DNA from 3 places in the Erwinia magellanica genome. Region 1 is predicted to be linked to each of the others. Evidence: predicted binding sites of a transcription regulator. Region 1 holds the regulator's gene; each other region holds the start of a gene.
The links. The regulator LexA, encoded in region 1, represses DNA repair genes until DNA is damaged. The targets are predictions, from matches to a motif close to TNCTGTATGTACATACAGNA.
Positions count from the first base shown of each region.

Region 2: the regulator LexA is predicted to act here: its motif matches at 2,746-2,765, upstream of uvrB (excinuclease ABC subunit UvrB).
Region 3: the regulator LexA is predicted to act here: its motif matches at 6,094-6,113, upstream of AAH450_RS03420 (DinI-like family protein).

Region 1 covers NZ_JBCHVC010000003.1:529,719-539,894, forward strand. Annotated here, with positions in the region: gene AAH450_RS14195 (quinone oxidoreductase) at 1-19, shown strand, start outside; gene pspG (envelope stress response protein PspG) at 240-470, opposite strand; gene dusA (tRNA dihydrouridine(20/20a) synthase DusA) at 804-1,799, opposite strand; gene AAH450_RS14210 (conjugal transfer protein TraF) at 1,949-3,190, opposite strand; gene zur (zinc uptake transcriptional repressor Zur) at 3,667-4,182, shown strand; gene AAH450_RS14220 (CsbD family protein) at 4,535-4,744, opposite strand; gene dinF (MATE family efflux transporter DinF) at 4,985-6,307, opposite strand; gene lexA (transcriptional repressor LexA) at 6,410-7,018, opposite strand; gene AAH450_RS14235 (diacylglycerol kinase) at 7,135-7,494, opposite strand; gene plsB (glycerol-3-phosphate 1-O-acyltransferase PlsB) at 7,623-10,046, shown strand; gene ubiA (4-hydroxybenzoate octaprenyltransferase) at 10,175-10,176, opposite strand, start outside.
Region 2 covers NZ_JBCHVC010000002.1:549,779-559,954, forward strand. Annotated here, with positions in the region: gene bioC (malonyl-ACP O-methyltransferase BioC) at 1-478, shown strand, start outside; gene bioD (dethiobiotin synthase) at 471-1,145, shown strand; gene AAH450_RS09910 (ABC transporter ATP-binding protein) at 1,204-1,923, opposite strand; gene uvrB (excinuclease ABC subunit UvrB) at 2,835-4,859, shown strand; gene AAH450_RS09920 (gluconeogenesis factor YvcK family protein) at 4,963-5,877, opposite strand; molybdenum cofactor riboswitch at 6,057-6,187, shown strand; gene moaA (GTP 3',8-cyclase MoaA) at 6,174-7,163, shown strand; gene moaB (molybdenum cofactor biosynthesis protein B) at 7,180-7,695, shown strand; gene moaC (cyclic pyranopterin monophosphate synthase MoaC) at 7,699-8,184, shown strand; gene moaD (molybdopterin synthase sulfur carrier subunit) at 8,177-8,422, shown strand; gene moaE (molybdopterin synthase catalytic subunit MoaE) at 8,424-8,876, shown strand; gene AAH450_RS09950 (DUF1615 domain-containing protein) at 9,004-10,056, shown strand.
Region 3 covers NZ_JBCHVC010000001.1:733,586-743,761, reverse strand. Annotated here, with positions in the region: gene AAH450_RS03465 (TonB-dependent siderophore receptor) at 1-707, shown strand, start outside; gene AAH450_RS03460 (GlsB/YeaQ/YmgE family stress response membrane protein) at 830-1,078, opposite strand; gene AAH450_RS03455 (flagellar brake protein) at 1,264-2,004, shown strand; gene emtA (membrane-bound lytic murein transglycosylase EmtA) at 2,226-2,849, opposite strand; gene ldcA (muramoyltetrapeptide carboxypeptidase) at 3,142-4,062, shown strand; gene AAH450_RS03440 (MBL fold metallo-hydrolase) at 4,077-4,739, shown strand; gene AAH450_RS03435 (GNAT family N-acetyltransferase) at 4,743-5,156, opposite strand; gene AAH450_RS03430 (hypothetical protein) at 5,190-5,594, opposite strand; gene AAH450_RS03425 (YgdI/YgdR family lipoprotein) at 5,706-5,930, opposite strand; gene AAH450_RS03420 (DinI-like family protein) at 6,134-6,379, shown strand; gene AAH450_RS03415 (hypothetical protein) at 6,687-6,926, shown strand; gene AAH450_RS03410 (hypothetical protein) at 6,945-7,142, opposite strand; gene AAH450_RS03405 (glycosyl hydrolase family 28-related protein) at 7,442-9,193, opposite strand; gene AAH450_RS03400 (DUF7940 domain-containing protein) at 9,320-9,670, opposite strand; gene AAH450_RS03395 (lysozyme family protein) at 9,667-10,134, opposite strand.

The DNA.
Region 1 (10,176 bases):
CAGTCTGTTGATTCCCTGATCGCCAGACGCAAACAGGGCTTCCCGCAGGAAGCCCCTTTTTTTTTTAGTTCGCGCTGGTTGTAGGGTCAGAGCGATGAATTCGTGTCAATTCAATAAAAGCATCCTGCCAGAGTTCATAAGTAAATAATATGTTTAATTACCATTTCGTCTGTGCAATATCACAGGCTGTGATCCAGAGCGCATTTTTTACCGCAGGTTTTCCCGCCAACTCATTGATATTACCGTGATAACCAGCGGTCTGCTTTGGACTTTGGCTTTTTATAAGCGCGATATAGCCAGACTGAAACTACCGCCAGCGCCAGCCAAGGCAACATTTTTATAACAATAGCCAACATCCCGCCAAACAACATCACAAAGGTCGCTACAACCAGCGCGGCGACGATGCCCAGCAGCGAAACACCAGTCAACAACAGCATCAGGAAGAAGCCGAGTACAAACAGGATTTCCATTGAAGATTCTCCTCCACGTAAGATCTCTGCAAGACCTGTTACAAGAATCGTGCCAGCCACATTAAAAGATTAAGTTATTGATTATTTGAATAATATTAAAACAGGGCGCGGTATTAAGTGGTTAAAAAAGTCAATTATTGGTCAGTAACTGACTAATTTTTTTACAGCAGCATCCCGGAAAAAGAAATGCCCGTTTTTAAGGAAACAAAATGAGGTGGGTATTTCGGACAGGCTGTCAGGAGTGTCAGCCAGAACCTGAGATTCCCGGAAGCTTGTAAAACGCACTTCCGGCTATGCCGCGTTACCTGTGTAGCAACGCGGCCAGAGCTTTCGTTAAACGGCTTTCGGGATTTTATCCGCAACCAGCGCCAGCGCCTGCTCTACCGTCTCGATATTAGCGCCAGGCTTGTGCGCATTTTCGCTGAGATGGCGACGCCACTGACGGGCGCCAGGAATCCCCTGGAACAGGCCAAGCATATGACGGGTGATGTGGCCCAGATAGGTGCCCTTTGCCAGCTCCGCCTCAATATAGGGGTACATGGCGCGAACCACGGCAACAGGATCGGCGTCCGGCACCGTACTGCCAAACAGTTCGCGGTCAACCTGCGCCAGCAGGCCAGGGTTCTGATAGGCTTCGCGCCCCATCATCACGCCATCAACGTGCTGTAAATGCACTTTGGCTTCTTCCAGCGACTTCACGCCGCCGTTAATTGAGATGGTCAGATGCGGGAAATCACGCTTCAGCTGATACACACGCTGGTAATCCAGCGGCGGGATCTCGCGGTTCTCTTTCGGGCTGAGACCGGAAAGCCAGGCTTTACGCGCATGGATGATAAACGTCTCGCAGCCGCCCTGCTCTGATACCTGGCGAACGAAGTCACACAGGAACTCGTAACTCTCCTGCTCATCAATACCAATACGGGTTTTCACCGTCACCGGGAGAGAAACCCTGTCGCGCATCGCTTTGATCCCATCCGCCACCAGTGCGGGTTCCCCCATCAGACAGGCACCGAAACGCCCGTTCTGCACGCGGTCTGAAGGGCAGCCCACGTTAAGATTGATTTCGTTATAGCCGCGCGCTTCTGCCTGGGCTGCGCACTCTGCCAGCGCAGCAGCATCAAAACCGCCAAGCTGTAGGGCCACAGGCTGCTCCAGCTGATTCCAGGCCAGGTAATCGCCTTTGCCATGAATAATAGCGCCGGTGGTTACCATCTCGGTATAGAGCAGCGAATGCTGCGTCAGCTGACGCAGGAAATAACGGCAGTGGCGATCGGTCCAGTCAAGCATAGGGGCGACGGAAAAACGGTGTGCAGGATAAATTGGGGTCATAAAGCGCGCAAACTCGGTGTGATTAACAAATGACGATAATGTGCACAATGATAACATGCCCGGCGGCGGCAAGCATTACCCGCCGGGCTGCGAGAGAGCCATAACGAAAAAAGGGCGCATTCAGAATGCGCCCTGACCTGAGAGAAGACTCAGAAGGTGAAGTTCAGCTGAGCAACCGCGCCCCAGGTGTTGTCATCCCCTTTCATGCCGGCCAGATCCAGATGCACCTTGTTAAAGGGTGACAGACCGAAACCGGCGGTATAAACGTTAGTATCGTTAGACTTCATATCCGCCCGATAACCGGCGCGCAGCTGCAACCAGCTCAGCAGACGGTATTCGGCACCCACACCGGCATACTGGCTCTCTTCCTGCGTTTTAAAACGCTTGGTTGGGGTTACGTCCACATCCAGCGCGGCGGTGAGCCGTTCGGTATGGAAAGCGACGCCAGGCGTAACGACAGGGCTAATCTGGTAAGTATCCTTGTAGCCGTTAACCTCTTTGGTATCCAGATTGCGGGAAATCAGGTTCTGCGCGCTCAGGCCCAGCGTCCAGTTATCTCCTACGTCCGTTGCCACACCCGCATCAATGTTGAAGCCGGTATCGTCGTTTTTATAGCGGCCCTTTTTGAAGTCTGATTTGTCGTAGTTATAAACCGAGGCGCTGTAGTTATAGAGGTAGGTTTTTTGCAGCTTAGGGGTCACACCTACAGAAACCGGATGCCCGGCAACAGTAAACTCATGCGCTACGGCAATGCCGTAATCATAGACAATCGCGCCGCGCCCTAATCCGGCAGAGGTCAACTTGTCCTGATCGCCAGGCTGTGGGAAAACGGTGCCATCAGCTACACCCTGCAAATAGTCGATGTCGCTTTGCGTAACGTCCGTTCTCACGCTTGCGGTTCCATAGGCTTTAGTTACAAAGGCAAACGGCAGAACTTCATTCGGAACAGTGACCGCAAGGGCTGCGCCTGCCGTGCCCGATGCCCGATTACCTTTGATGCCGCGTAGCTGGCTGGCTAAATCACCCGCTGCTGCCTGAACTTTTGGATAATCGGCAAAGCTGGTAAGACTACCCGCCAGATCCTGATAACGGTCAACGCTGTCAGTCAGGTCATCAACCTTATCAATCAGCTTGTTTTTATCCGTGACCTGCAAACCCGCTGCCGGAAGGATAATACTTACCGTGTCGTCCGGCTGCGCTTTGGTCATCAACGCCGGGTTTGCCAGTACGGCAGTGCCGTAAGTGGAAGAGGCAACACCTGTACCGCCCATGGCATCGTTGCGCGCATCGTAATAGTTACCGGCGGCCAGAGCGCTGAGGGGAGCCAAAAATAAAATGGGAAATACTACAGGGCGGGAAAAGCTGTTCAACTTACGGATTAATTTTACCATTTTTACTTGAGACCCATCCAGACAAAGAGGAAAACGCCGTTAAAAGCGTGAAGTTTTCTGCTGCCTGAATAATGGACATAGAGGCAGCGTTTCATTGCTGAGAAGTAAGTAACAATGGTGGGGCTTTTCGGCTTATTGCCGTTTTATTTATCTGTTAGCAGGCAGATTCATAAGCTGTCCGTAACGTTTTTTTTATCTTAAATGCACTATAACCGCCGTAACAAAGTACCGATTATCCGCACAGGCTGCAATTCACATTAATAAAGTTTTATGGATATTCTTTGGCACAGTTTACTGGCGCTCAATTCATTAACGGGCGTTAACAGGTTAGCTTTAGTGCAAATCTCTTTCAGTTCCAGCGTAAGTTCAATGATTTAGCGCCGTAAAACCTGGCTGAGAGAGGCGTGTTGCCTGAATTCGGCGTTTTGCGGTGGGCGTGATAACATAACAATCTGATCTGGCCTGAGGGGAAAGTTATGAGCATAAGCAGTCCTGAAAAAATCCTGTCGCAGGCGGAAACGATCTGCCAGCAACGTAATGTCAGGCTGACGCCTCAACGCCTGGAAGTGCTGCGCTTAATGAGCCAGCATCAGGGTGCGATCAGTGCTTATGACCTGCTGGACTTGCTGAGAGCATCAGAGCCTCAGGCCAAGCCGCCTACCATCTATCGCGCGCTCGATTTTCTGCTGGAGCAGGGTTTTGTCCACCGCGTGGAATCGACGAACAGCTATGTGGTTTGCCATCATTTCGAACAACCTTCACACACATCAGCCATGTTAATTTGCGACAGGTGTGGTTCCGTCGCGGAACAGCAGGCGGAAGGCGTGGAGAATATCCTGAAATCACTGGCACTAACTTCCGGATTCGCCCTGGCGCATAGCGTTATTGAAGCTCATGGTTTATGCCATACTTGCGTTGAAGTTGAAGCCTGTACCCATCAGGATGCGTGCCAGCACGATCATACCCCCGCCCCGAAGAAACGCGGGCGTTAAGAAGCATTAACGCTTAAAAGCGCGGGCTTCAGATGCGGAATAATAAAAATTTGCCGGGTCAGGAGCGCTGCCACAAGGCGGGCCTAAAGCAAAAGCGCTGGTTCTCTGTAACGCAGACTGGTTGCCCTGTGAAGTGACAAACTTACACTGAAAATTTGCTACAGAGCAGACAGGCTCAAATGGATGCTATACAGGGATTTTGCCGCGGAGGGATGGTGCCAGAAGAGTGAATTATCTATTTGAAGGGCGAGAGTAAACAAGGTGTCTGAAGGGATTAAGTGGCACAGTCCATGTGCCTGGGTAGGAGCATCGTCCTGAAACGCTAAATTCTTGTCAGAGAATTCTCTGGCTGTCAGAAACGGTGGTTATTATGGGTTTCCCATTCGCTGAGTTCTTTCTCAGCCTGGTCTTTACCATAACCGTAACGTTCCTGAATCTTGCCAACAAGCTGATCGCGTTTGCCTTCAACAACAGTCATGTCGTCATCGGTCAGCTTGCCCCATTTTTCTTTAAACTTACCTTTCAACTGTTTCCAGTTACCGCCGGCTTCGTCTTTATTCATCTTGTCTCTCCTCGACCTTAGGTTTACACAGCTTTAGGATTATCTTGTCAGCGAAACTGAGAGCAACAACATAAAACGCTGCTCAATCGCCTGACATACGATAATTATAGTAGAAGATTAGAATCTTGCTCTGTTTGGCAAAATTTTACGCCAGAATCAAAACCGATGCACAACGCGCCCTGTAAAAAGGCGTTGTAAATCAGCCATTAACGAAGCGGCAGAGGAGAGTAACAAATAATTTCACTGCGCGAACCAGCTGTTGTTTTGCCAGTGTCGACGCCAGATAAGCCAGAGCGTCAGCCCACGCAGCAGCAGGAATACCGTCACTGCAAGCCACAGCCCATGGTTGCCCAGCAGCGGAACGGTAAACAGCGTCAGGCCATACCCCGCAGCCGCAATCACCATACCATTACGCATTTCGCTGGCTCGCGTTGCACCGATAAACATACCATCAAGCAGATAGCACCAGACTCCGCAGAGGGGCAGCACGATCTGCCAGAACAGGTAACTGTCGGCCTGCTGTTGCAGGGACGGAATGGAGGTCAGCAAGGCGACTATCTGCGGCCCTGTAAGACCATAAATCAGGGAAAAAGCCAGCGCCACAAGCCCTGCCTGACGACAGGCGGCGCGCCAGACGGAGAGCAACTTCTCTGCGTTTTTGGCCCCAAAGGCCTCGCCAGAGCAGGCTTCAACGGCATAGGCAAAGCCATCCAGCGCATAGGCCGTAAATGTCAGGAACATAAGCAGCACCGCATTGACGGCGACAACTTCGCCCCCCAGCCGCGCCCCCAGAACCGTCAGTGAGGCGAAGCAGAGTTGCAGCAGCAGGGAGCGCAGCATAATGTCGCGATTGAGACGCAACAGCCGCCCGATGTTGCCCCGCCAGGCCGTTTTTAACACCGGCAGCGAAATACCGCGCAGCTTCAGCACGCGCCACACCATCACTAAACCGATAATCATGGTGACATATTCCGCTATGGCCGTCGCGGCAGCGGCACCCTGCACGCCCCATTTCAGGCCAATCACCAACCAGAGATCCAGCGCGATATTCACCACGTTCCCCACCACCAGCAGGATCACCGGCGCTCGCGCATACTGAACGCCCAGCAGCCAGCCAAGCAGCACCAGATTCGCCAGCGTGGCGGGTGCGCTGAGCCAGCGAATATTCATAAACAGGGCGGCCTGATGCAGCACCTCTTTGTCGCCCCCAACAAGGGAAAGCGCAAGATGCGTTAAGGGAGATTTCAGGAGAACAAACAGCAGGCCAGCGGCCACGGCTATCAGGAGGGGTTGCATCAGCGCACGAGCCAGAGCAGGTTTATCTCCGGCGCCAAAAGCTTGTGCCGTGAGGCCGGTAGTACTCATGCGTAAAAACAGCAGCAGCATAAAGAGAAAGCTGGTGGCCGTGGTGCCAACGGCTACGCCACCAAGATAGGCAGGCTTATCCAGATGGCCAACGACCGCCGTATCCACCAGCCCCAGTAGCGGCACGGTGATATTTGACAGGATCATTGGCAGCGCCAGCCGCCAGAGATGTTTATCCGAGGGGGAAAATAATCGCATTATCATCCACTGTGCGACTGGCTAATAAGCACTATCGCGGCACCAGGCCGGTGCCGCGATACCAATGACGCACCGCTCTGAGGGTGCGCCCGGCCCCGATCGTTAGAGCCAGTTACCGTTGCGGATCACGCCCACGGCCAGCCCTTCAATCGACAGCGTCTGCTGACGCAGGTCGACAACGATCGGTTGGAAATCGCTGTTTTCAGGGAGTAAATGCACAATATTTCCCTGTTTTTTAAGGCGTTTTACCGTGACCTCATCATCAATACGCGCCACCACTACCTGGCCGTTACGGACATCCTGAGTTTTATGCACGGCAAGCAGGTCGCCATCCATAATACCGATGTCTTTCATCGACATCCCGCTGACGCGCAGCAGGAAATCGGCACCGGGTTTAAACAGGCCCGGATCCACCTTGAAATGCCCTTCAATATGCTGCTCTGCCAGTAAAGGCTCCCCGGCAGCAACGCGCCCTATCAGCGGCAACCCTGTCTCATCTTCCATCATCAGGCGGATACCGCGTGATGCGCCAGAGACAATTTCAATCACGCCTTTACGCGCCAGCGCTTTGAGGTGCTCTTCAGCCGCATTAGGGGAACGGAAGCCGAGCTGCGCAGCAATTTCCGCCCGCGTCGGTGGCATGCCGGTCTGGTTAATGTGGTCGCGTATCAGGTCATAAACCTGCTGCTGCCTTGCCGTTAGTGCTTTCATCCCGCCCCCTGGTTGTTTATACAGTCGACTGTGAGTATATACAGGTATTTGCGCATTGAAAACCTAAACCTGCTTAAATAGCGGCGGTTCGCTAAAAACGGGAAAACATCCCGTAATTAACCCATTAACAGCATTACCCACACAAAAATAGCGAGTAATATCGTCAGCAGCACAGCAGCAGAGCCCATGTCCTTCGCGCGGCCAGACAACGGATGGAATTCACTGCCAATACGGTCCACCACCGCCTCCAGCGCACTATTGAGGATCTCTACGATGATGACCAGCACCACAGACCCTATCAGCAGCACTCGCGTAATGGCATCCACGTCGAGCCAGCAGGCGACGAGGGTGGCAATAACGGCAGCCACCGCCTCCTGCCGAAAAGCCGCCTCGTTTTGCCAGGCAGCGCGTATTCCTTTCCACGAGTAGCCAGCGGCTTTTATAATGCGGGTCAGTCCGGTGACGTTATTTGCCATAATGAGGGAACCCTTTGTGATGATTAACGTCAATGTCTGGGTGGCGCACAATTTGCAACACCACAGATCTCACTGGCGCTTTCTGGTATGCTTGCGGCGCTTTGCTAACAAGAGGCTTCATGTTGTCTATGTCAGGTTGGCGTAATTTATATTATAAACTATTGAATTTACCGGTTAAATTTCTGGTAAAGAGTAAAGCGATTCCTGCCGAGCCGGTCACTGAGCTGTCGCTCGACACATCGCGCCCTATTATGTATGTGCTGCCCTATGATTCAAAGGCCGATCTGCTGGCGCTGCGTGAACAGTGCCGCAAACAGGATCTCCCCGATCCGCTGGAGCCGCTTGAAATCGACGGAACGGTACTGCCTCGTCACGTCTTTATCCATGACGGGCCGCGTGTTTTCCCCTATTTCGTGCCAAACGTGGAGTCGGTGAAACTCTTCCATGAGTACCTGGATCTCCACCGCAGCAATCCTTTGCTGGATGTGCAGATGGTGCCGGTCTCGGTGATGTTTGGTCGGGCACCTGGCCGCGAAGTGCAGGGTGACGATCAACCCCATCTGCGCGTGCTGAATGGTGTACAGAAATTCTTTGCCGTGCTCTGGTTAGGCCGCGACAGCTTTGTGCGTTTTTCGCCTATGGTGTCGCTTCGCCGCATGGCTACCGAACACGGTACGGATAAAAGCATTGCGCAGAAGCTGGCAAGAGTGGCGAGAATGCACTTTGCCCGCCAGCGTCTGGCTGCGGTGGGTCCCCGTCTGCCCGTCCGTCAGGACCTTTTCAACAAGCTGTTGCAGTCGAAAGCCATTGCCAAAGCCGTAGAGGATGAGGCGCGCAGCAAGAAAATCTCCCACGAGAAAGCCCAGCAGAATGCCATTGAGCTGATGGAAGAGATTGCCGCGGATTTCTCCTATGAAGCGATTCGCCTGACGGACCGCATCATGGGCTGGACATGGAGCCGACTCTATCAGGGTATTAACGTCAACGGCGGTGAGCGTGTGCGTCAGCTGGCTCAGGACGGTCATGAGATCGTTTATGTGCCCTGCCACCGCAGCCATATGGATTACCTGCTGCTCTCTTATGTGCTCTATCACCAGGGTCTGGTGCCGCCGCACATCGCTGCCGGTATTAACCTGAACTTCTGGCCAGCTGGCCCGATTTTCCGCCGTCTGGGTGCCTTCTTTATCCGGCGTACCTTTAAAGGTAACAAGCTCTACTCCACCGTGTTCCGCGAATATTTGGGTGAACTGTTTACCCGTGGCTATTCGGTTGAATACTTTGTGGAGGGTGGCCGCTCACGTACCGGTCGTCTGCTGGACCCGAAAACCGGCACGCTGTCGATGACGATTCAGGCGATGCTGCGCGGTGGTAACCGTCCTATCACGCTGGTGCCGATCTATATCGGCTATGAGCATGTGATGGAGGTAGGCACTTACGCAAAAGAGCTGCGCGGTGCCACCAAAGAGAAAGAGGGCTTTATGTCGATGGTTCGCGGGCTGCGTAAGCTGCGTAATCTCGGCCAGGGCTACGTGAACTTTGGTGAGCCTTTGCCCCTGGTGGCTTATCTCAACAAGCATGTGCCGGAGTGGCGGGAAGCTATCGACCCGATTGAAGCACAGCGCCCGGCCTGGCTGACGCCAGCGGTCAATGATATTGCTCAGCGCGTAATGGTGAGCATTAACAATGCCGGGGCCGCGAACGCGATGAACCTTTGCGTGACGGCGCTGTTGGCCTCCCGCCAGCGCTCTCTGACGCGTGAGCAGCTTATCGGTCAGCTGACCTGTTATGTACAGCTGCTGCGCAACGTGCCCTACTCTTCAGACTCTACCGTGCCGGATATGACGCCGGAAGCGCTGCTTGATCACGCTCTGAGCATGAACAAGTTTGAAATTGAGCAGGATAATATTGGTGAAATCATCGTCCTGCCCCGCGAGCAGGCGGTGCTGATGACCTATTACCGCAACAACGTTCATCACATGCTGGTGATGCCGTCGCTGATAGCGGTGATCCTGATGCATTACCGTGAGGTGACGCGGGCCGAGCTGCTGCGCCAGATTAGCGTGATCTATCCCATGCTGAAAAGCGAGCTGTTCCTGCACTGGAATAAAGAAGATCTGCCAGCGGTGCTGGATTTGCTGGTGAGTGAGATGGCGCGTCAGGGGCTGTTGACAGCGGACGATCAGATGCTGCGTCTGAGTCCGGCTCGTTTCCCTACGCTACAGCTGCTGGCTGCGGGCGTGCGGGAGACGCTACAGCGCTACGCCATTACTTTCTCTATTCTCAGCGCCAACCCGTCGATTAACCGCGGGACGCTGGAAAAAGAGAGCCGGACCATGGCTCAGCGCCTGTCGGTACTGCATGGCATCAATGCGCCTGAATTCTTCGACAAAGCGGTCTTTTCATCGCTGGTGCTGACGCTGCGTGATGAAGGCTACATCAGTGATACCGGCGATGCACAGGTTGAGCAGACGCATAAGGTTTACCAGATGCTGGCTGATTTAATCACGCAGGAAGTGCGGATGACTATCGAGAGTGCGGGGCCGCACGAGTAAATTCCGAGGTCGTTAAAAAGGGTCGATGAGCAATCATCGACCCTTTTTTATGGCTGCTACGCTCACCGCCAGGCGGCAAGCTGATTCTGTCACCGTCAGCGGCCCCGCTTTTGCTGCCGGTCAGTCAGTC
Region 2 (10,176 bases), on a different contig from region 1:
TATTGAAGCGCTGCCGTTCACTGCCCCTGAGTTTGATCTCTGCTGGAGCAATCTGGCGGTGCAATGGTGCAGTGATTTACGGCTGGCCCTGACGGAGCTTTACCGGGTGACGCTTCCCGGCGGTCAGGTGCTGTTTTCAACGCTGTCGGCTGGCTCTTTAAGCGAGCTGACAACAGCCTGGCAACCGCTGGATCTCGCGGCGCCTGTTAATCACTTTCTGCCGGTTGAAGCTATTGCGCTGGCCGGAGACAAGCTGCCGCTGAGGCTGAAGCAAGAGACCCTGACTCTGGCCTTTGCCGATGTGCTCAGCGCCCTGCGTTCGCTTAAGGGGATTGGTGCCACGCATCTGCATGGCGGCAGGCGTGAAGGCGGCCTGAGCAGAGGGCATTTTCAACAGCTTGAGCAGAGCTGGCCGCGCGACAGCCGGGGCTATCTGCTCAGCTATCACCTGGTGTATGGAGTAATGGATCGTGAGTGAACGCTGGTTTATCACCGGAACGGATACGGAAGTGGGCAAGACGGTAGCCAGTACCGCACTGCTCCAGGCTGCCAGAGCGGCTGGTTTTTGTAGCGTGGGCTACAAACCGGTGGCGTCAGGCTGTGACGTTACGCCGGAAGGCTTGCGTAACAGCGATGCGCTGGCGCTGCAAAAAAACAGCGTGCCGGCGCTACCTTATGACCTCATCAACCCGCTGGCTTTTGAAGAGCCTACCTCGCCGCATATTGTCAGTGAAGAAGAGGGCAGACCCATCACCTTTGAACGTCTCTCGGCTGGTCTGGCCGCCATAACACAACAGGCAGACTGGGTGCTTACTGAAGGCGCCGGAGGCTGGTTCACACCGCTCTCTGCCACCACGACGTTTGCCGACTGGGTGCAGCAGGAACAGCTGCCGGTGGTGCTGGTGGTTGGGGTGAAGTTAGGCTGTATCAATCATGCCCTGTTAACGGCACAGGCGATACAAGCCAGTGGCCTGCGTCTGGCAGGCTGGATAGCCAATGGGATCCAGCCTGCGGGAAAACGGCACCAGGAGTATCTGGCGACGTTAAAACAGCGTTTACCTGCGCCGCTGCTGGGAGAGATCCCCTGGCTGACTCACGCCGATGAGTTTGATCATCTGGGGCACTATCTGCGTTTACCGCAGTAATTACCGTTCAGCCATGCTGATTCCGGGGAGACAGCCCCGGAATCGCTCATTCTGACTATCAGGATACCCTAAGCCAGGTGTTTACCATGCTCTCATTCAGCTGAGCGACTTTGCCATGGGCCACATTGCGCCCGCGATGCAACAGCAAAAAGTAATCCGCGACCTTGCGGATAAAAGAGATACGCTGTTCAAGCAGCAAAATCGTCAGCCCGAAATCATGGTTCAGCCGGTGGATCAGGTTGCCCATCTCCTCTTCCAGCCACGGCGACATGCCCTCGGTTGGCTCATCCAGAATCAACAGCTTCGGCTGTAACACCAGCGCCCTGGCAAGTGCTAACTGCTGCTGCTGGTCCATCTGTAGCTCCCCGCTGCGCTGATGTCGCAAAGAGTAGAGCGCCGGAAACAGGTCATACACCATTTGCGGAATCGCTTTGTGGCACGCCAGTCCGGCACCGGCCAGCAAGGCGATCTGTAAATTCTCCTCCACGCTGAGCTGGGAGAAGATTTGCCGCCCCTGCGGCACGTAGCCAATGCCCAGCGCGGCGCGCTGTTCCATTGGTTGCAGCAGCAGATCCTTGGGAGGAAGATTCGCCTCCTGCCAGATCATCGACCCGCTGTTAATGGGCAGATGACCCATGATGCAGTTGACCAGCGTGGTTTTCCCCATGCCAGGCCGCCCCAGAACCCCGGTACAGGTGCCGGGGGCTAGATCCAGATCAACATCCCACAAGATGTGATTCTGACCATAAAATTGGTTGATTGAACGTAAGCTGAGCATCTGACACTCTCCTCCAGACAGTTTTCGATCGCACCTGGTTGCATCCGCTCTGCGTCGTGTGGCAAACAGTCGTCAACGTTTCCAGCGAAACGCCTGCGGCTTCGGGCTTCTCGCTCTGGTGTTAAGAAAGCGTGAGGCGGTTACCGTGGATCTTGCAATTGACAGGCCAACCTGGCTTAAAGCGGGGAAAACAGCAGGGAAGCTGATAATCAGCGCCCGTGATTGGTAATAAACGTTAAATAATTGCTCCAGGTAATATTCTGCTGCACTCACTCGGTGCTGAGTAAGAATCATTCCTGGTGCAACCGCCTGTCTCAGAGGCTATCGGGGGCTGTCATCAAAGTGAAAAAATCGCTGAGAAAAGGGTGGCGGCAATCAGGGATCTATGCTCTTGGCTGGCCCCAATCCTGAAGCCACAGGCGAAAATAATGCAAAAAAAATATTTGTGGGGGCCGCGGCAGGGAGGTAACGATTTATACACAGCAGACGGGGCGGGCGCTGAAATCAGTTATCCACCATTCCTGTGGATAACCATGTGCATGAACGTCTGAAAACTTACGCCAGGCGAGAGCGGGCGCGGGTTGAGCACGAAGTGATGCGAAACTCGTCTTTGGGGATAAAACAAGTGAAATCAATCAGTTATTTAAAATCAAGCCGCATAAACTCCGCCGATATAATGGCGCCTGCATTTTGTCAGTGAAGCTTGACAATTGTTAAAGTTACTACCCTCTTGGGGATAACCCTGCCAGGCTGTAGCAGAAGTAACGCTGGGCTATACCCTGACGGCACCGCTGCTCCACTCGCTTCTTCATCTTGCAAAATAACTGTGATTATATCCAGTCTTTTTTGCTGGTAAAATCGGTGTGGCAGAGTAAAATTAGGTTTGCACTTCATCACCAGGTAGCCATTCAATGAGCAAAGTCTTTAAACTCAACTCCGATTTCAAACCCGCTGGCGACCAGCCCGAGGCGATCCGTCGCCTGGAAGAGGGGCTGGAAGATGGGCTGGCGCATCAGACGCTGCTCGGGGTAACCGGCTCCGGAAAAACCTTTACCGTCGCCAACGTGATAGCCGATCTCAATCGTCCAACCATGGTGCTGGCGCCCAACAAAACGCTGGCCGCGCAGCTCTACGGCGAGATGAAAGAGTTCTTCCCGGACAACGCGGTGGAATATTTCGTCTCCTATTACGATTACTATCAGCCTGAAGCCTACGTACCCAGCTCAGATACTTTTATCGAGAAAGATGCCTCAGTAAATGAGCATATTGAGCAGATGCGTCTCTCCGCCACCAAAGCGCTGCTGGAAAGGCGGGATGTGATTGTGGTGGCGTCAGTCTCGGCCATTTATGGTCTGGGCGATCCCGATCTCTATCTGAAAATGATGCTGCACCTGACCAGGGGCATGGTTATCGACCAGCGCGCTATCCTTCGCAGGCTCTCGGAGTTGCAGTACACCCGCAACGATCAGGCATTTCAGCGCGGCACCTTCCGCGTGCGCGGTGAGGTCATTGATATCTTCCCGGCAGAGTCAGATGACTATGCGCTGCGCGTGGAGCTGTTTGATGAAGAGGTGGAGCGGCTGTCGATTTTTGACCCGTTAACCGGGCAGATTAGCTCTGTGATTCCGCGTTACACCATCTATCCCAAAACCCACTACGTTACGCCGCGTGAGCGTATTCTCCAGGCGATGGAAGAGATCAAGGTGGAACTGGCCGATCGGCGTAAAACCTTACTGGAGAATAATAAACTGCTGGAAGAGCAGCGCATTTCCCAGCGCACCCAGTTTGATCTGGAGATGATGAATGAGCTGGGTTACTGCTCGGGCATTGAAAACTACTCGCGCTATCTTTCCGGCCGAGGGCCGGGCGAAGCGCCGCCTACGCTCTTCGATTATCTGCCCGCAGATGGCCTGCTGGTGATTGACGAATCTCACGTTACTATCCCGCAAATTGGCGGCATGTACCGCGGTGACCGCGCGCGTAAAGAGACGCTGGTAGAGTATGGTTTCCGCCTGCCCTCGGCGCTGGACAACCGTCCGATGAAGTTTGAGGAGTTTGAAGGACTGGCACCGCAAACCATTTATGTCTCCGCCACGCCGGGCAACTACGAGCTGGAGAAGTCGGGCGGTGAGGTGATCGATCAGGTCGTCCGTCCTACCGGCCTGCTTGATCCGCTGATTGAAGTGCGCCCGGTGGGGACGCAGGTCGACGATCTGCTGTCGGAGATCCGTAAGCGTGTCGCCATCAACGAGCGCGTGCTGGTGACGGTGCTGACCAAGCGAATGGCAGAAGATCTCACCGAGTATCTGGAAGAGCATGGTGAGCGGGTACGTTACCTGCACTCTGACATTGATACCGTGGAGCGCGTCGAAATCATCCGTGACCTGCGTCTGGGGAAATTTGATGTGCTGGTAGGGATCAACCTGTTACGGGAAGGGCTGGATATGCCAGAAGTCTCGCTGGTTGCCATCCTGGATGCCGACAAAGAGGGCTTCCTGCGTTCAGAACGCTCGTTGATCCAGACTATCGGACGCGCGGCGCGTAACCTTAACGGTAAGGCAATCCTCTACGGTGATAAAATTACCCCCTCTATGGCGCGGGCCATCAGTGAAACCGAGCGCCGTCGTGAGAAGCAGCAGATCTATAACGAGGAGAACGGCATTGTACCGCAGGGCCTGAACAAGAAAATTGCCGATATTCTTGAGCTGGGGCAGGGGATCAACAAGAACAAAACCAAAGGTCGCGGCAAGTCGCAACGCGCTATTGTGGAAGATGACACCCCTTACCTGGATCTCTCGCCGAAAGGGCTACAGAAGAAAATCCACGAGCTGGAGGCGCGGATGCAGGAGCATGCGCAGAACCTGGAGTTTGAAGAAGCGGCTAACGTGCGTGACCAGCTTCATCAGGTACGCGAGCTGTTTATCGCCGCTTCTTAAAAGAGGCGTGGGGGGTAAAGCATCCTCAGAGCAGGAGTGGGCGGCAGCTGTTCCGCCCCGGAGGATTATCTGAAGTTGCGCAGCGGGGGCGAGGGTAACGCCTTCAGGCGGACTTAATCGCCTGAATCGCATGTTCAATGGCAATATGTAGCAGCTGGCGGTCGTGGCGATATTTAATATCCGCGGCTTCCAGCGGTTCCTGAATAACCACTCTGTCGGTTACCTTACGGGTATCGACAGCGGGGCCAACCACCACGGCATCAATCACCTTTTTGCCGATATATTTTTCCATCATCGTCAGTTTCCCTTCCAGCGTCAGCTGCGCCGTCGCCGGACTCAGCTCCCGGCCCAGGTTGCCAATAAACACCATGGTGGCTGGCGTGCGGCGCAGCGCCTGCGCCATATCAGGCATCAGCAGCACCGGCATCAGGCTGGTGTAGAAACTGCCGGGGCCAATCAGAATTAAATCTGCTTCTGCCACCGCTTCAATGGCTTCCCTGGTTGCGCTGACGAGAGGGGAAAGCATCAGCTCCTGCGGCGGCTGCTGCATCTGATCGATAGCGGTTTCGCCATAAACATGGTTGCCTTCACTGTCGACAGCCACCAGATCCACTGGCTGCTCTGACATCGGGATCAGGAAGGCGTCCACTTTAAGCAGATTACGGATCAGATTGATCGCTTCAAAAGGGCGAACGCTGAGATGATCCAGCGCTTTTAGCATCAGGTTTCCCAGATTATGACCCGCCAGTTCGCCGTTGCCGCTGAAGCGATATTCAAACATGGCGGAGGCCACGCTGGGTTCGGCAATCAGCTGATTGAGGCAGTTGCGCATATCACCCCAGGCGATCCCCCCTTCAGAGCGACGAATGCGCCCGGTAGATCCACCGTTATCTGTAGTGGTGACAATACCAGTCAGCCGGGATCCTAACGGAGAAAGCGCAGACATCACGCGGCCCAGGCCGTGTCCGCCGCCCAATGCCACTACCCTGTCGAGATCGGCTAACGTGCGATTACGCATAAAATTCCTTGGCTTAAGTTTGTTTGAGGCGAGACGTAACGCGCTGATAAGGCTATTTTAGCGTAATGTGTGACTAAAATACGGCAAAATACGTTATATATCCAAATACATAGCGAAACTCTCTTCTGGCATCCCTCACACAATAGCGCTAGAATTTTCACACCAAGGTTTGCCGATGTGCGGTAAATCACACTTAGCCTCTACGCCTACGTCATCGGATATGGAGTATTGGCCGCAACCACGCGTTGCCAGGGTGCAGAAAGAAATGCCTGCATCTCCCGTTTTGGAAAGGTGTTCTGGTGTCACAATTTACTGATAACTTCGATCGCAAGTTCTATTACCTGCGTCTGTCGATCACAGACGTCTGCAATTTTCGTTGCAACTACTGTCTGCCTGATGGCTATAAACCCCAGGGCACCAGCAATAAAAGCTTCCTTTCGCTGGATGAGATCCGGCGCGTTACCCGTGCCTTCGCCGCTGCGGGGACGGAAAAAGTGCGTCTGACGGGCGGAGAACCCTCCCTGCGCCGGGATTTCACCGAAATCATCGCTGCCGTGCGCGAAAACAGCGCTATTCGCCAGCTGGCGGTGACGACCAATGGCTACCGTCTGGCCCGCGACGTGGCGCAGTGGCGCGATGCCGGTCTTACCGCGCTGAACGTCAGCATCGACAGTCTGGACGCCCGTCAGTTTCATGCCATCACCGGTCAGGATAAATTCCACCAGGTGATGAGCGGCATTGATGCAGCATTTGAAGCCGGTTTCAGCAAAGTGAAAGTGAATACTGTGCTGATGCGCGACATCAACCATAACAGCCTTCAGACCTTCCTTACGTGGATCCGCACCCGGCCCATTCAGCTACGTTTTATCGAGTTGATGGAGACAGGCGACGGCGGCAATCTGTTCCGCAAACATCATGTCTCTGGCGAAGTGATCCGCGACCAGCTGATTATGCAGGGCTGGATCCGTCAGCCAGGGGAGCGCAGCGCGGGGCCTGCTCAGGTGTTCCGTCACCCTGATTATCAGGGCGAGATTGGCCTGATCATGCCTTACGAAAAAGATTTCTGCGCTACCTGTAACCGGCTGCGGGTCTCTGCTACCGGCAAGCTGCATCTCTGCCTGTTCGGCGATGGCGGGGTTTCCCTGCGTGATCTGCTGCAAAATGATGGGCAGCAGGCCGAATTGCAGGAAAGGATTGCCGCCAGCCTTCGTACCAAAAAGCAGACGCATTTCCTGCATCAGGGCAATACCGGCATCACGCAGAATCTCTCTTATATCGGCGGTTAACATTAAGGACGTGAACATGGCTAAACCTTCGGCTGAATTTATGCCGCTTAACGTGGCAGTACTGACCGTTTCTGACAGCCGCGATGCTGCCAGCGACAGTTCTGGCGACTATCTGCGCGAGGCGCTGACGGAAGCGGGGCATCAGGTGCTGGACCATGCGCTGGTGAAAGACGATCGCTATCGCATCCGGGCCGTTGTCTCCAGCTGGATTGCCAGCAGCGATGTGCAGGTGGTGCTGGTCAACGGCGGGACAGGATTTAACAGTAAAAACAGCACGCCTGAAGCGCTGCTGCCGCTGTTCGACCGCGAAATTGAAGGGTTCGGCGAATTGTTCCGCATGATCTCCTATGAAGATATCGGCTCCTCCACGCTTCAGAGCCGTGCCGTGGCGGGCATCGCTAATCAGACGGTGATTTTTGCGGTGCCGGGTTCTACCGGTGCCTGCCAGCTTGCCTGGGAGCGGATTATTCAGGATCAGCTCGATGCCCGTACCCGTCCCTGTCATTTTGTTTCACACGTGAAGAAGCCCTGATTTATGTCTCAGTTAACCCATATTAATGCCTCTGGCGAGGCGCACATGGTGGATGTTTCTGCCAAGAGCGAAACCGTACGTGAAGCGCGCGCCGAAGCGTTTGTCAAAATGCATCCCGACACGCTGAAAATGATTATCGACGGCAGCCACCACAAAGGAGATGTGTTTGCCACCGCGCGCATCGCCGGCATTCAGGCTGCCAAGCGAACCTGGGAGCTGATCCCGCTTTGCCATCCTCTGTTGCTCAGCAAGGTGGAGGTGACGCTGTTTGCCGATGAGGCTAACAGTCAGGTGCGTATTGAGTCGCTCTGCCGACTGACAGGCAAAACGGGCGTGGAGATGGAAGCGCTGACGGCGGCTTCCGTGGCGGCGCTGACCATCTACGATATGTGTAAAGCGGTGCAGAAAGATATCAGCATTGAGCAGTGTCGTTTGCTCAGCAAAAGCGGCGGCAAGTCGGGTGATTTCCAGGCGGTTCCCCATGATTAATGTGCTGTTTTTTGCTCAGGTACGTGAGCTGGTAGGAACCGGAAGCATGACCATGACGCAGGATTACGCCACGGTAGAAGCCCTGCGTGCGGCGCTGGCTGCCAAAGGCGACCGCTGGGCGCTGGCGCTGGAGTCCGGGAAAATCCTTGCTGCGGTGAATCAAACGCTGGTTTCGCCGCAGCATGTGCTGAAAGCGGGTGACGAAGTCGCCTTCTTCCCACCGGTAACCGGAGGCTGAGATGGAGACGAGGATCAGGGTTGGGGCGGCACCCTTTGATATGGGCGAAGAGTATCGCTGGCTGGCGGCCTGTGATGAAGATGGTGCCGTAGTGACCTTTACCGGGAAAGTGCGAAATCACAACCTGGGGGATAACGTGTCGGCGCTGACGCTGGAACACTATCCGGGCATGACTGAAAAAGCGCTGGCAGAGATTGTCGCCGAAGCGCGTGGCCGTTGGCCAATGCAGCGTGTCACGGTTATCCATCGCATCGGCGAGTTATTCCCCGGCGATGAGATCGTGATGGTGGGTGTTAGCGGGGCGCACCGGGCAGGCGCGTTTGCCGCTGCTGAATTCATTATGGATTACCTGAAAACCCGCGCACCGTTCTGGAAACGGGAAGCGACGCCGGAGGGTGACCGTTGGGTGGAGTCCCGTGACAGCGACCATCACTCTGCCGCACGCTGGAAGTAGCGCCATGGAGGATTCAGGAGCCGATGTGATAGCTTCCTGCCGTTGCGCTCTGTACCCTGAGGGGATTAGCCGTTGAAAAACAAGGAAAGTAATGAGTTATCCTAAACGCCTTTCCCTGCTGGCCCTGATGGTGCTGGCAGGCTGTACCAGCCAGCCGAAAAAAAACCTTCCCGAACGCCGTCCGGCAGATGTTAAAGCTCAGATAGCGCAACTGCTGCCTGCTAAGGTGAGCGACCGTCAGGGATGGAGTAACGATATTTTTGCTGCGTTTAACGGTCAGGGGCTGGATCCCAGCGTCTCTAATCTCTGCTCGGTGATTGCGGTTACCGATCAGGAATCCACTTTCAACGCGGATGCAACCGTGCCTGGTCTGCCCAAAATTGCCTGGGGCGAAATAGACCGCCGTGCCGCAAAGCTACATATTCCCTCTTTTGTGGTTCGCACGGCGCTGATGATCAACTCCCCCAACGGCAAAAGTTATGCCTCAAGACTGGATAACGTGCGCAGCGAGAAGGAGCTGAGCGCGATATTTGACGATTTTATTAATATGGTGCCGATGGGGCAGACGCTGTTTGGCAATCTCAACCCTGTCCATACCGGTGGGCCGATGCAGGTCAGCATTGCGTTTGCTGAAGCCCATGCCAAAGGCTATCCCTGGCCTGTAGATGGCTCTGTTCGCCGTGAGGTGTTTACCCGTCGCGGTGGCGTCTGGTTTGGAACGATGCATCTGCTGGGCTATCCGGCAAATTACAGCCGACAAATTTACCGGTTTGCCGATTTCAATGCAGGCTGGTATGCCAGCCGTAATGCGGCGTTTCAGGCGGCGGTATCCCGGCTGAGCGGCATTAAGTTAGCGCTTGATGGCGATTTAATCCTTTACGGTTCTGACCAGGCTGGCTCTACAGAACTCGCCGTTCGGACGCTAAAATCACGTCTGGATATGAGCGATCGGGCTATCCGCAATGCGCTGGAGAAGGGCGAAAGTATAGAGTTTGAAAAAACGGATTTATGGCAGCAGGTCTTTGCCCTGGCCGATAAAAATGCCAGAGGGCGGCAGCCGCGAGAGATGCTGCCTGGCATCAAGCTTGAAAGCCCGAAAATCACCCGTAACCTGACCACCGCCTGGTTTGCCCAACGCGTGGACGGACGCTACCAGAGCTGTCTGGCGCGCGGGAAATAGTTCTGCGGAAGCGGCAGCTGTAATGATTGTCGCATCCCTGCGGTATACACTCGGCAAACATGCTCCGTGGTGCCATCCATTGAATTCGGGGTTGCTGGGGAGTCTGGTGTTCAAACAGGT
Region 3 (10,176 bases), on a different contig from region 1:
GCCGTGCCGCCCTGCTCTACGCCTTTGATAACGGCATCTCGCCTTACGCCAGCTACAGCCAGGCTATTACGCCGCAGTCACTCTCTGATGCCAATGATAATCTGCTGAAGCCCACCACCTCAGAGCAATATGAAGCCGGGGTGAAATATCAGCCAAACGGCACATCCGATCTCTACTCCGTTGCCCTCTACGATCTGACGCAGAAAGATGTGGGCAACCGGGTGGTGGTAGGTTCTTACTATGAACCGGCAGGAAAAGTGCATTCGCAGGGCATTGAACTGGAAGCGCATAACCAGATCACGCCACGTCTGAGCACCATCGCCAACTACACCCTGAGCCATGTTCGCTTCAAAGATTCTGTGGATGGCAACGACGGCCACACGCCTTACGTCACGCCAAACTCTATGGCGTCGGCCTGGGCGAAATATCAGTTAGACTGGGGTATCAGCGTGGGCGCTGGCGTGCGTTACATCGGCAAACAGTGGGCAGACAATGAAAACACCACTCGCCTGCCCTCCACTACCTTGTTCGACGCTTCAGTACGCGCCGATCTGGGTGCCTGGAACAGCAGCCTGAAAGGGGCATTTGTGCAGGTGAACGCCAATAACGTGACCGATCGTGATTACGTTTCTGCCTGTTACGGCACCGGTTACTGCTACTGGGGCGCTGAGCGCACCGTGGTCGCTACTGTAGGCTATGATTTCTGACCGGATATAAGTGCATTCCGAGCCGGGACCCGTGAATTTTTCATTGGGTAAGCTGACGCCCGGCTCGGGGGCATAAAAAAAGGGAGACGATAATCGTCTCCCTTTTCTTTGCAGCCAGTAGGTCAGCTTCTCACTTTGCGGTAAATCCACAGCACGACAATCGCACCAATAACCGCAACGACAAAGCTGCCGAAGTTGAAGCCATCTACTCTGCCGAAGCCAAACAGGGTGCTGATCCAGCCCCCGACTACGGCACCGATAACGCCCAGGATCACGGTGATGATAATTCCACCGCCATCTTTACCCGGCATAATCCATTTGGCGATAATCCCTGCGATCAATCCAAAAATGATCCATGACAAAATACCCATTTACTGCTCCTTGTGGCTTGCTGATTAGACGGGGTAAGTATAGGTCAGGATTCTAACTCTGTGATTTAAATCTAAACTTTTTCAGAAATTTTTTTTCCTGGCGGGCTAAAGCCCCCTCTTTTATTGCCGATAATTCGACGTATACCGCTGAAAGCGCGTGTTCTTACATTCAACTGGAGTGGGATGTGAAAGAAGAAGAAAATAAAGAACAGTACCTGAAGCGCGGCCCGCTGGCTGTGCTTGGCGTACTTAAGAATCTGTTGAAAAATCAGACGCCTATCCTGGTATCGCACAGTCGCGGCCAGTTTATTACCCGCTTGCTGGATGCCGATCAGGATCGCCTGATCCTCGACCTTGGCAGTAATGATTATGAAAACCAGATGGCTGTTGCAGCAGAAGAGCTGCATTTCACGGCTGAAACGCATGGCGCAAAAGTGGAATTTGCGCTTGGTGTCCTACAGGAAGATAAGTTTGAAGGGCTGCCTGCTTTTAGCGCTGCCCTGCCCGACCTGTTGTGGATGATCCAGCGCCGCGAGTTTTTCCGCGTTTCTGCGCCGCTTGACCCCATTTTTTATTGCTATGCGCAGTGGCCGGACGGCAGCGGTGAAGGCCGGATGCGCCTCCAGGATCTCTCACTGGGCGGCGTTGCCGTGCTTGGTGACTCGCCGATCCCTGACTCTTTGCATGGCGGAGAGACGTTCAAAAAACTTCGCGTTGAGCTTGGTGACTATGGCCGCTTTGAAGTAGACGCCTGTCTGATTCACATCGGTAAACGCAGCGTGGTCGGCAATAAAAATGAAACTGTGGTAACGCCTCGACTCAGCTTTCGCTTCAGTTCACTGAATGCAGGTGAGGAGCGCTCACTACAACAGATTATCTTCTCTCTGGAGCGGCTTGCCCGCGATAAAGCGAAACGTTTTCAGTAATGACGCCAGCCTGGCAGAAGAGTGATAAAGAGAAAGGCAGGTCAGGTATCAGCCCCTGGGCTGACACGCACTTTTCTGCATAATCAGGGTTAACAGCTCTACCTTTTATGCCAAAAAGCACAGCCAGGGTGGGCAAGACGCTCTCTCCCTCTTCGAAGAAGATCCCCTGCTCAACCGCATAAAAGCCCCCGGTGTGCCAGAGAAGAGCACACCGGTTAGCATCAGATGGTGCGGTAAGCGGTAGTGACTTTCCAGAGATAGCGGGGAGCCTGTGCCGCAGGGTGTTTATTCTGCACATGCTGGTAAAATTCTTCCGGCGACATGGCATTGATCATCGCTATAGCACGATCGCGATCGCGCGAGAAGGTTCTCAGCAACGCCCCTGCGCCGTTGGCATAGGAAACAATAGTGGCATAGCGCAGCGTTTTGGGGTCGCGGATCCCTGCCAGCGACTGATCCTGCAAAATCTTCAGATAAGCCGTGCCGATATCGATGTTTCTTACCGGATCCCGCAGCTCTTTACTGCTTGGCTGCCCGCGGCGCCCCTGAACCCGATAAACCTCGCGTCCTGCGGTGGAGGCTTTAATCTGCATCAATCCAATGGCATTCGACTTGCTGACTACCGTTGGATTGCCGCCCGACTCGACTGAAATGATCGCCTCAACCAGCTTCTGGTCAACGCCGTAGTTATTAGCCGCACTCTCCGTGAACATCGACCAGGCCTGAGCGACTTTTACAGGCGGTGCCTGTGTTAACGGCGTTTGCTGCTGCGTTATGGTTCTTTTATGCGGTTCGCTGGCACAGCCTGCCAGCAATAACACGCTCACTATCGCCACCGTTTTTATCTTTCTCACGCTATATTCATCCTCTGAGCCTTAGCCTCGCGCTTTTATAATAGCTTGCGCCAGACAGGATAAAATTGCCGAAACTCTGAAATTTCTACGCTTGCGAGTGACTTCATTCACGCTTTTCGTCATCATCAAAGGTATTGGACCCTAAGTGGCGTAAAAAATCCCTTTTTCACTGCATAAAAATTGCCCACTTAGCCTTTAAAAGCGACATTGCCGTACGCCAGTAAACGTAATGCCGTTGATTTGCGATAACTCTTTAACCGCATTAAGGATAAAAGTGAATATTATGTCCATTACTCCCCGCACTTTTCATCTGATCGCTCCTTCTGGCTATTGTCATAATCAGCAGGCTGCGCAGCTGGCTGTTGAACGACTGCGTGCGCAGGGTCATCAGGTTTTAAACAGTGAGGTGATTGCCCGTCGTGACCAGCGTTTTGCCGGAAATGAGACAGATCGCTTACAGGATCTCAACGGCCTGCCTGCGCTGAAAACATGCCCGGATATCGTACTGGCCGTGCGGGGTGGTTATGGCGCCACCAGGCTGCTTCCTCAGTTGGCGCGCGCCTCCCTGGCTGGCTGGCTGCGGGATAATCCGGTAGCGCTTTGTGGTCACAGTGACTTCACGGTTATCCAGCTTGCGCTGCTTGACCATGGCGCTGTCTCTTTCAGCGGACCGATGCTGACGGGTAACTTTGGCGCTAAGGTTTTATCTGAATTCACGGTGGAGCACTTCTGGCGCGCTCTGACTTCGCCTGAATTAATTCTTAGCTGGCAAACAGAGCCGCAAGAGGTCAACGTCACCGGAAAAATCTGGGGCGGCAATCTGGCGATGATCGCCTCCCTGGCCGGAACGCCCTGGCTGCCTGAGATCGAAGAGGGCATCCTGGTGATTGAAGATGTTAACGAGCACCCTTTCCGCGTGGAGAGAATGCTGTTGCAGCTGGCACAAAGTGGCATTCTGGCACGTCAGAAAGCGATAGTGCTGGGGAGTTTTACCGGGGCAACCCTGACAGATTATGACAATGGCTATGACTTCGACAGCGTCTGGACGCTGATTCGTCAGGTGACAGGCATACCGCTGGTCACCGGTCTTGAATTTGGCCATCACTGGAATACCGTAACGCTACCTTTAGGTGCGCAGGGTCATTTGCAGGTCAAAGGTAGAGACAGTACGCTGACGATATCAGGGCATCCGACGCTTCGCTAACTCCTGGAGCGCCTATGAAGCAGCTGTATGAGGATCTCTGGGTTTCCACACCGGAGTTTTCGGCGAGTAAAAATGAACCGGAACTGATGATGCACGGTTTTTTGCTGCAACATATGCGTGGCAATTTACTGATTTCCCGCGTGGAAAATCTGAGCGACCATCAGGCAATTGAGGATTTAGGCGGCATGATCCGCCATTATCTTACCCACTGGCATGAGGCAGGACCGGGCGCGCGCATTTTGCAGTCACGTTTTAACTCAGCGCTCTACTGCCATACCCGCGCGCTGGGGCCGGTGAGTCCTTTTGCAGAGCCTGACGACACCTTTAATCAGGCTGAGCTACACTGCGGCAGCTTTCATGTTGTTCCCACGCCCGGACACACCCCTGGCAGCACCAGCTACCTTTACGCCTCCCCGTATGGCAAAACCTATCTCTTTGTAGGTGATACCATCACCCTCTCTCAGGATCGCTGGATAACGGTATTGGTTCCTGAAAGCAACGAGGCCGATTTAAAGAAGTCGATAGAGTTTTACCGGGCGCTAAGACCGGATGTGGTGCTGATGGGCACTACCGCAGGTCATCTTGCCTGGCAGGAAGTGGATATGCGCCAGTGGCTGGCGCTGCTGGATGAGGCAGAAAATTCGCCGCTGGATCTGCGCCAGCGGCTGAGCGAGTAACGCCTACAACGTTTTGGTCAGGTAAATTCTTTGATGCACGCGCGGGTAGTTATCAAGCATAAGCTGAACGGTGAAACCCATCTTTTCGTAAAAGGGTCTGGCCTGAAAACTTGCTGTGTCTACCTGTGCGTAGAGACACCCACGCTGGCGGGCCTCTTCCTCTGCTGCCCGAATTAACCTGGTGCCTGCCCCCTGCCCGCGCAGGGCTTCACTGACCCACAGCATATCAATCCGCAGCCAGTTTCCAATGGTTGAGCCCGTCAGCCCGCCCAGTTTTTTTCCGTCGGGGCCAGTGATAAATACCCCGATATCTTTCATCTCATCAATATTAATATGACCGGCATTAAAGGCGATCATCGCTGCACGGATCTCGGCTAAATCTTCCGGCGTAGGGCGAGGCGTAACGGTTAGTTCCATGCTCTTTTCCTTAAGTATATGAGTGAGACGAGATCAGGACGCCAGATGACCAGAAGCGTCGGTACGTTGCAGTTCCACAGCATTGTTATCCCTTTCGCTGCTGCGCGTACAGGAAACCAGCTTGTTTGCGCCATCGTAGGAGAAGAAAATATTCTCATCAGACTGGTTTACCACCATCTGATCGCCATTACGGAACAGCACAATCGACACCTTATCGCCATTTTCGGTTTCAGAGCGCTGCTTGCCGGCCGCAATCTGGAAATGATCGCCAGGCCACATCAGCGTGGTCAAACCATATTGCGCTTTGGTGACGGTCATGGTCGGACGACCGGGACAGCTGATTTGAAATTTAGTATTGAGCCTGGGCGAATCACTGGTTGCCCCAACGGTAAAGGAGGCACAGGCAATAAGACATCCAGCGGCGATAGTGCGGAACATGGGCAGGGTTCTCCGGACAGTACTCTCTGATTTAATTCAGTAATTAGCAGAAAGCGTATCACAGGAAGCTGCCCATGTTTGACTTAAGTGTGAAGAATTGCCTGCCGGGATCTACTTATTCAGCGAACTCATCTCTTTAATTTGATCCTGGTTCACAGCCTGCTGCTGCCCCTGCTCATCGGTATAAACCACCATGCCGGTGGCGCTGTCTACTTTGGGTTTGCCCTGAACCACCACGGTAGAGCCATCTTTCATGTGCAATATGTGGTCGCTGCTGCAACCCGCAAGCAACAAACCTCCAGCCAGAATCCCTGCGATATAAGATAATTTTTTCATGATTTGCTCCACTTTTTTGTTCGGGAAGAAGCAGTGTAACCCAGGCGATTTTTGGAATTTGATGATAGTTGCGGAGAAGTGACTTCATTTCACCCATTTAGCGGGCTGCGTGGCTTTTAAATGACCACTATCTGCGAAATTTTCATTGAAGATTGCGGACAATAACTGTATTTTTATACAGCATTTATAACCAGGAAGAAGCCATGTTTGTTGAACTGATTTACGATAAGCGCAACGTCGCCGGACTGCCCAATGCTCAGGAGCTGATTTTGACCGAGCTGACCAAACGTATTCAGCGCGTTTTTCCTGAAGCAGAAGTGAAGGTTAAACCCATGCAGGCCAATGGCGTAAAGACCGATGCCAGTAAAAGTGATAAGTCGGTAATGTTGAGAATTATTGAAGAAATGTTCGATGAAGCGGACCAGTGGCTGATCTCTGAAGAATTTTGAACCACAACAGGACTATTCGTTGAAATATTTTAATGTTATGCGCACCCGGACCGATTTTCGCGTTGCATTCCCGTCACAACATGCCAGGCTTAACGTATTAAGTTTCCCTGGTGTTGGCCCGTTATGATTCGCTCTGCGGGCATTTTTTTCGTTATATCTTAACTGTGCTGATGATTTACCACCGCTTCAGCTTCTGATCCCCAGTTTTTCCTGCCTCGCTTTCCTGCCTTATTATCTGGGAATTGCTAAAGTTTCGCCGCTCAATGCCGAAAATCTGTACAGCATAAATCTCATGAGAACGTCAGGCATGGCAATACTGTTTATCCCTTCCCTGGCTGCCTTGCTGGAAAAGGCAGAAGCGCAAAAAGGCTACCCGTTAACGCAGCATGAAGTTGAAACCCTTCGTGATGGCGCCACCTGCATTTCAGTGCCGGACGAACTTTTACGCACCATGGACCCACTGCGTGGCTACCAGGATATCGACCCCACAAAATGTTGGGAAGCCTGGAGAGATCATCGCTTAGCCGGTAATACGCGGCTGGCCTGACAGGCGAAAACAGGCGGACTATTTAGAGCGGTGTGCAATTTCTGCATAGAGCAGCTCGTACACCTTCGCCGCATGGGCAGAGCTGTCACGCAGCATCTGGATGGCATCCTCCAGAGTATGTGGCTCCATCTGGCCCACGATACGCCAGCCGAGCGCGATATTCTTTGCTTCTTCAAGCCGGTTAAGATCGTCTTCTAAAGTGGCAGCTTCTGACACAGAATTCTCCTGATTTGTGTTTTGGCCCTATTTTACGGACCAACGCTCCGCCATCTCAAGTCTTGATTTTTGGCAGGATCGCTTTTTGGCCTGTTTTTCTGCTTTTTTGCCCAAAAAGGCCTTTTATCTGACCACATCGGGAAAATCCGCTGAAAAAAACAGATTAGTCCTGGAGATACAGCTTCACTATTTCATCGTTTCAGGCCCACTACCAGCCCTTTCTCCCCTTAAAAAGTAAATAAATTTACACTTAAAAAAAAACCGCCCTGGGGAGGCGGTTTTAGGTTATCTGCGATTTTTCAGCCATAGTAAGGAATTTTGCGATCCACACCGTTAACGTTAAGGGTGATATACCCTACCGGCGCACTGGTAGCGGGCGTTGTCGCCTCGGCTGTTGCTATGGTGACCACGCCATTTTCATTTGCTCCTATCCCTGCCAGCCCGTTGTGAATACTGAGGCGTGCGCTTGGCGTAGCCGTTCCCAGCGTTGTCAAATCCATGACCTCACTCAGATCCGGCGTAAACAAGGAACACTCCCCCGATTCGAATCGCGTTGGCCCAGTTGAACGGAGATTAAACATCGTGTCACCGCTGCCCGCTTTTAGTTTTACCCACACCTCAACGATGTTCTGGTAACTTCGCTGATACTTAACGTCCAGCACTGCGGTCAGCCCCCGATGAAACATATCTGCCCACACTGAGCTGACGCAGCGCTGCAAATTGAGCCAGGTCACGCCGGATGAGACAGTCTGTAAGGGATTAGTCGCTATACCGGAGGGATTGGCCGTTGAAAGTTTGCTGATAAACTCCAGCGTCCATTGCTGGTTAATCTTTGGAAAGACAAATTTGCCAATACGGTACCAGTTGTCCTTATCTGAGATATTCGTCAGTTTATAGCCGGTGTACCACCCCGCTTTCATTGAACCGGTCATGGTGGTGCCGAAATTCTCATCCCGACGCCAGCCACTCTCATAACCTGATAACCAGCGTTCAGAAGTGTTATCAAGATTGACCTTTGAGCCAGCCTGAAGGTTGAGCTGGCGCATCTGTACGCGGCTGTTATTCAGCAACAGCGGGTTATCGCAATCCTCCACGCTCAGCGCATCGATAATCCACTGCCCGTTACTCAGATCCCCCGGAAAGCGGGTATGTTCAATCCAGACGTTGCGGATCATACCCTGGGTCATTCGCGGCATCACCAGCGTGGCATCACCATAGCCATACTGGAAATTGGCGTTGGAAAGCTCAACGGCGGTTGAGTGGTCCCAGACACCATTGGGTGAGTTAGACCAGCCGATATCAAATACGCGGGCGTAGGTATTTTGGGTGTAGATTTGATCAAAGCGGGTATCCAGCGTATCCAGAAGTTTGATCACCGTACCGCCGTTGTTCTGCGCGCGGAAGCAGCGGATGTTAACGAACTGCCCTTCTATCGTGGTGTTTTCAAAAAAGGGCTGCACGTTTGAGAGCATAGCCTGAGTGATAGCGCCAGTATTGGCAACGGTATCCGCATTGGCCTGCCCGTTCCAGCTGATACCGCGAATAATGGTACGGCGGGCATTGACTTTAAATACTGTGTTAAAGGATTTATCGGAGACGATCACCGTGCGCGGCGTCACACCATAGGGTGCGTCGTCCCCATAAAGTGCGAAGCAGGGAATTTCGCTGATCGACAGATCCACCGGCGAGATGAAAAATTTCCCGGCCGGAAAGCGAACACCAATATCTTTCGCATTCACGTCATAAGATTGCGACCAGCTGAACATCCTTTTAAACGCATCCGTATCATCAGTGATGCCATCCCCTTTAGCGCCAAAATGGTAGAGGTTCACCTGTTCAGTATCATTAATGATGCGCTTCCAGTAGAAGCCGTTCCCTTTTGCTAAAGAGCCACCATCATCACTGAGTGAGGTAGTGCCCAGGAAACCGACAAAATCGCCGCCACCATGAAAACTCGAATCTTTATCGTAATAGCGTTTCAGAGCCGCGATATCACCAGCTTTTACTGGCGCAGTGGTTCTTAAATCAGCAAAGCAGTTTACTTCGATCATAAAGACCTCCGGGGGAGAGTGATGTGACTAAATGCCCGTTACGGGCGGGATGAACGGAAGGGAGTTGCAGAACAGAAGCTGAAACAACAGAAGGTGTGACGGTGGACTACTGACAACGGAGGCGGCTTACTGGCTTCCTGCGCTGTCGAGCTTATCTCTTTCATTGACCAGGGGACGCTGGCGCACAAACTGAGCCATTACCGCCATAGCGACCAGAAATGCACTGATAATGCCGAGGTAGTCAGGCGGAATAACGCTTTTTAGGTCTGGCGGCAGCACTTGCCACGCGCGCATTGCGGAATCAGGAAAGGAGTGTACCCAGGCGCCCGTTACCGACCCCACTGAAGCCAGCCACACCGACCAGGTTTTAAACAGTAATCTTGCGTGATGAACAAATTCAACCGAGCTGTAGCGCCTGATCAGTAATAACAACAGCAGGGCAACAAGGACCAGAGAAAGATAGAAGGTAAATTTCATATCAGCCCCCGGTAGCTCTCACAGGCCCCGCTGCGCATCACTGCGGCTTGCCGTCTGGCTCTGGCGGGCGTTTGTCTGGCCCACAAGCTGTTCAGCATACTGTCGGCCGCAGAGGAAAAATCGCCTTTTGCAATTGAGTTCAGCGTCTCTTTAAAACCAGCCAGCCCCTTCACACCCGGTTGATATGCCATGCTGTAAAGCATATCTGCGCGCGGGGCATTGCACTGACAGAGCGCAGCGGCTACAGGCACCCGCTTTTTCAGGTCGAAAATTTTTCCTTCAATCAGCGTTTGCATCCAGAGATCCCCCACCTGTTGAGGATCTTTAAAGATATAACTGGCAAGTGAGGCCCCTTCAGGCCCAATCTTTATCCCGCCTGCCAGGGTGGGATAACCCAGGGTGTCAATAAAGGGCACATCGCGATAACCTTCTTCATACTTCAGGATTGAAACTATCTGGCTCATAATGACTCCTCCTCTTTCTACGCAAAAGGTAATCAGTCAGCC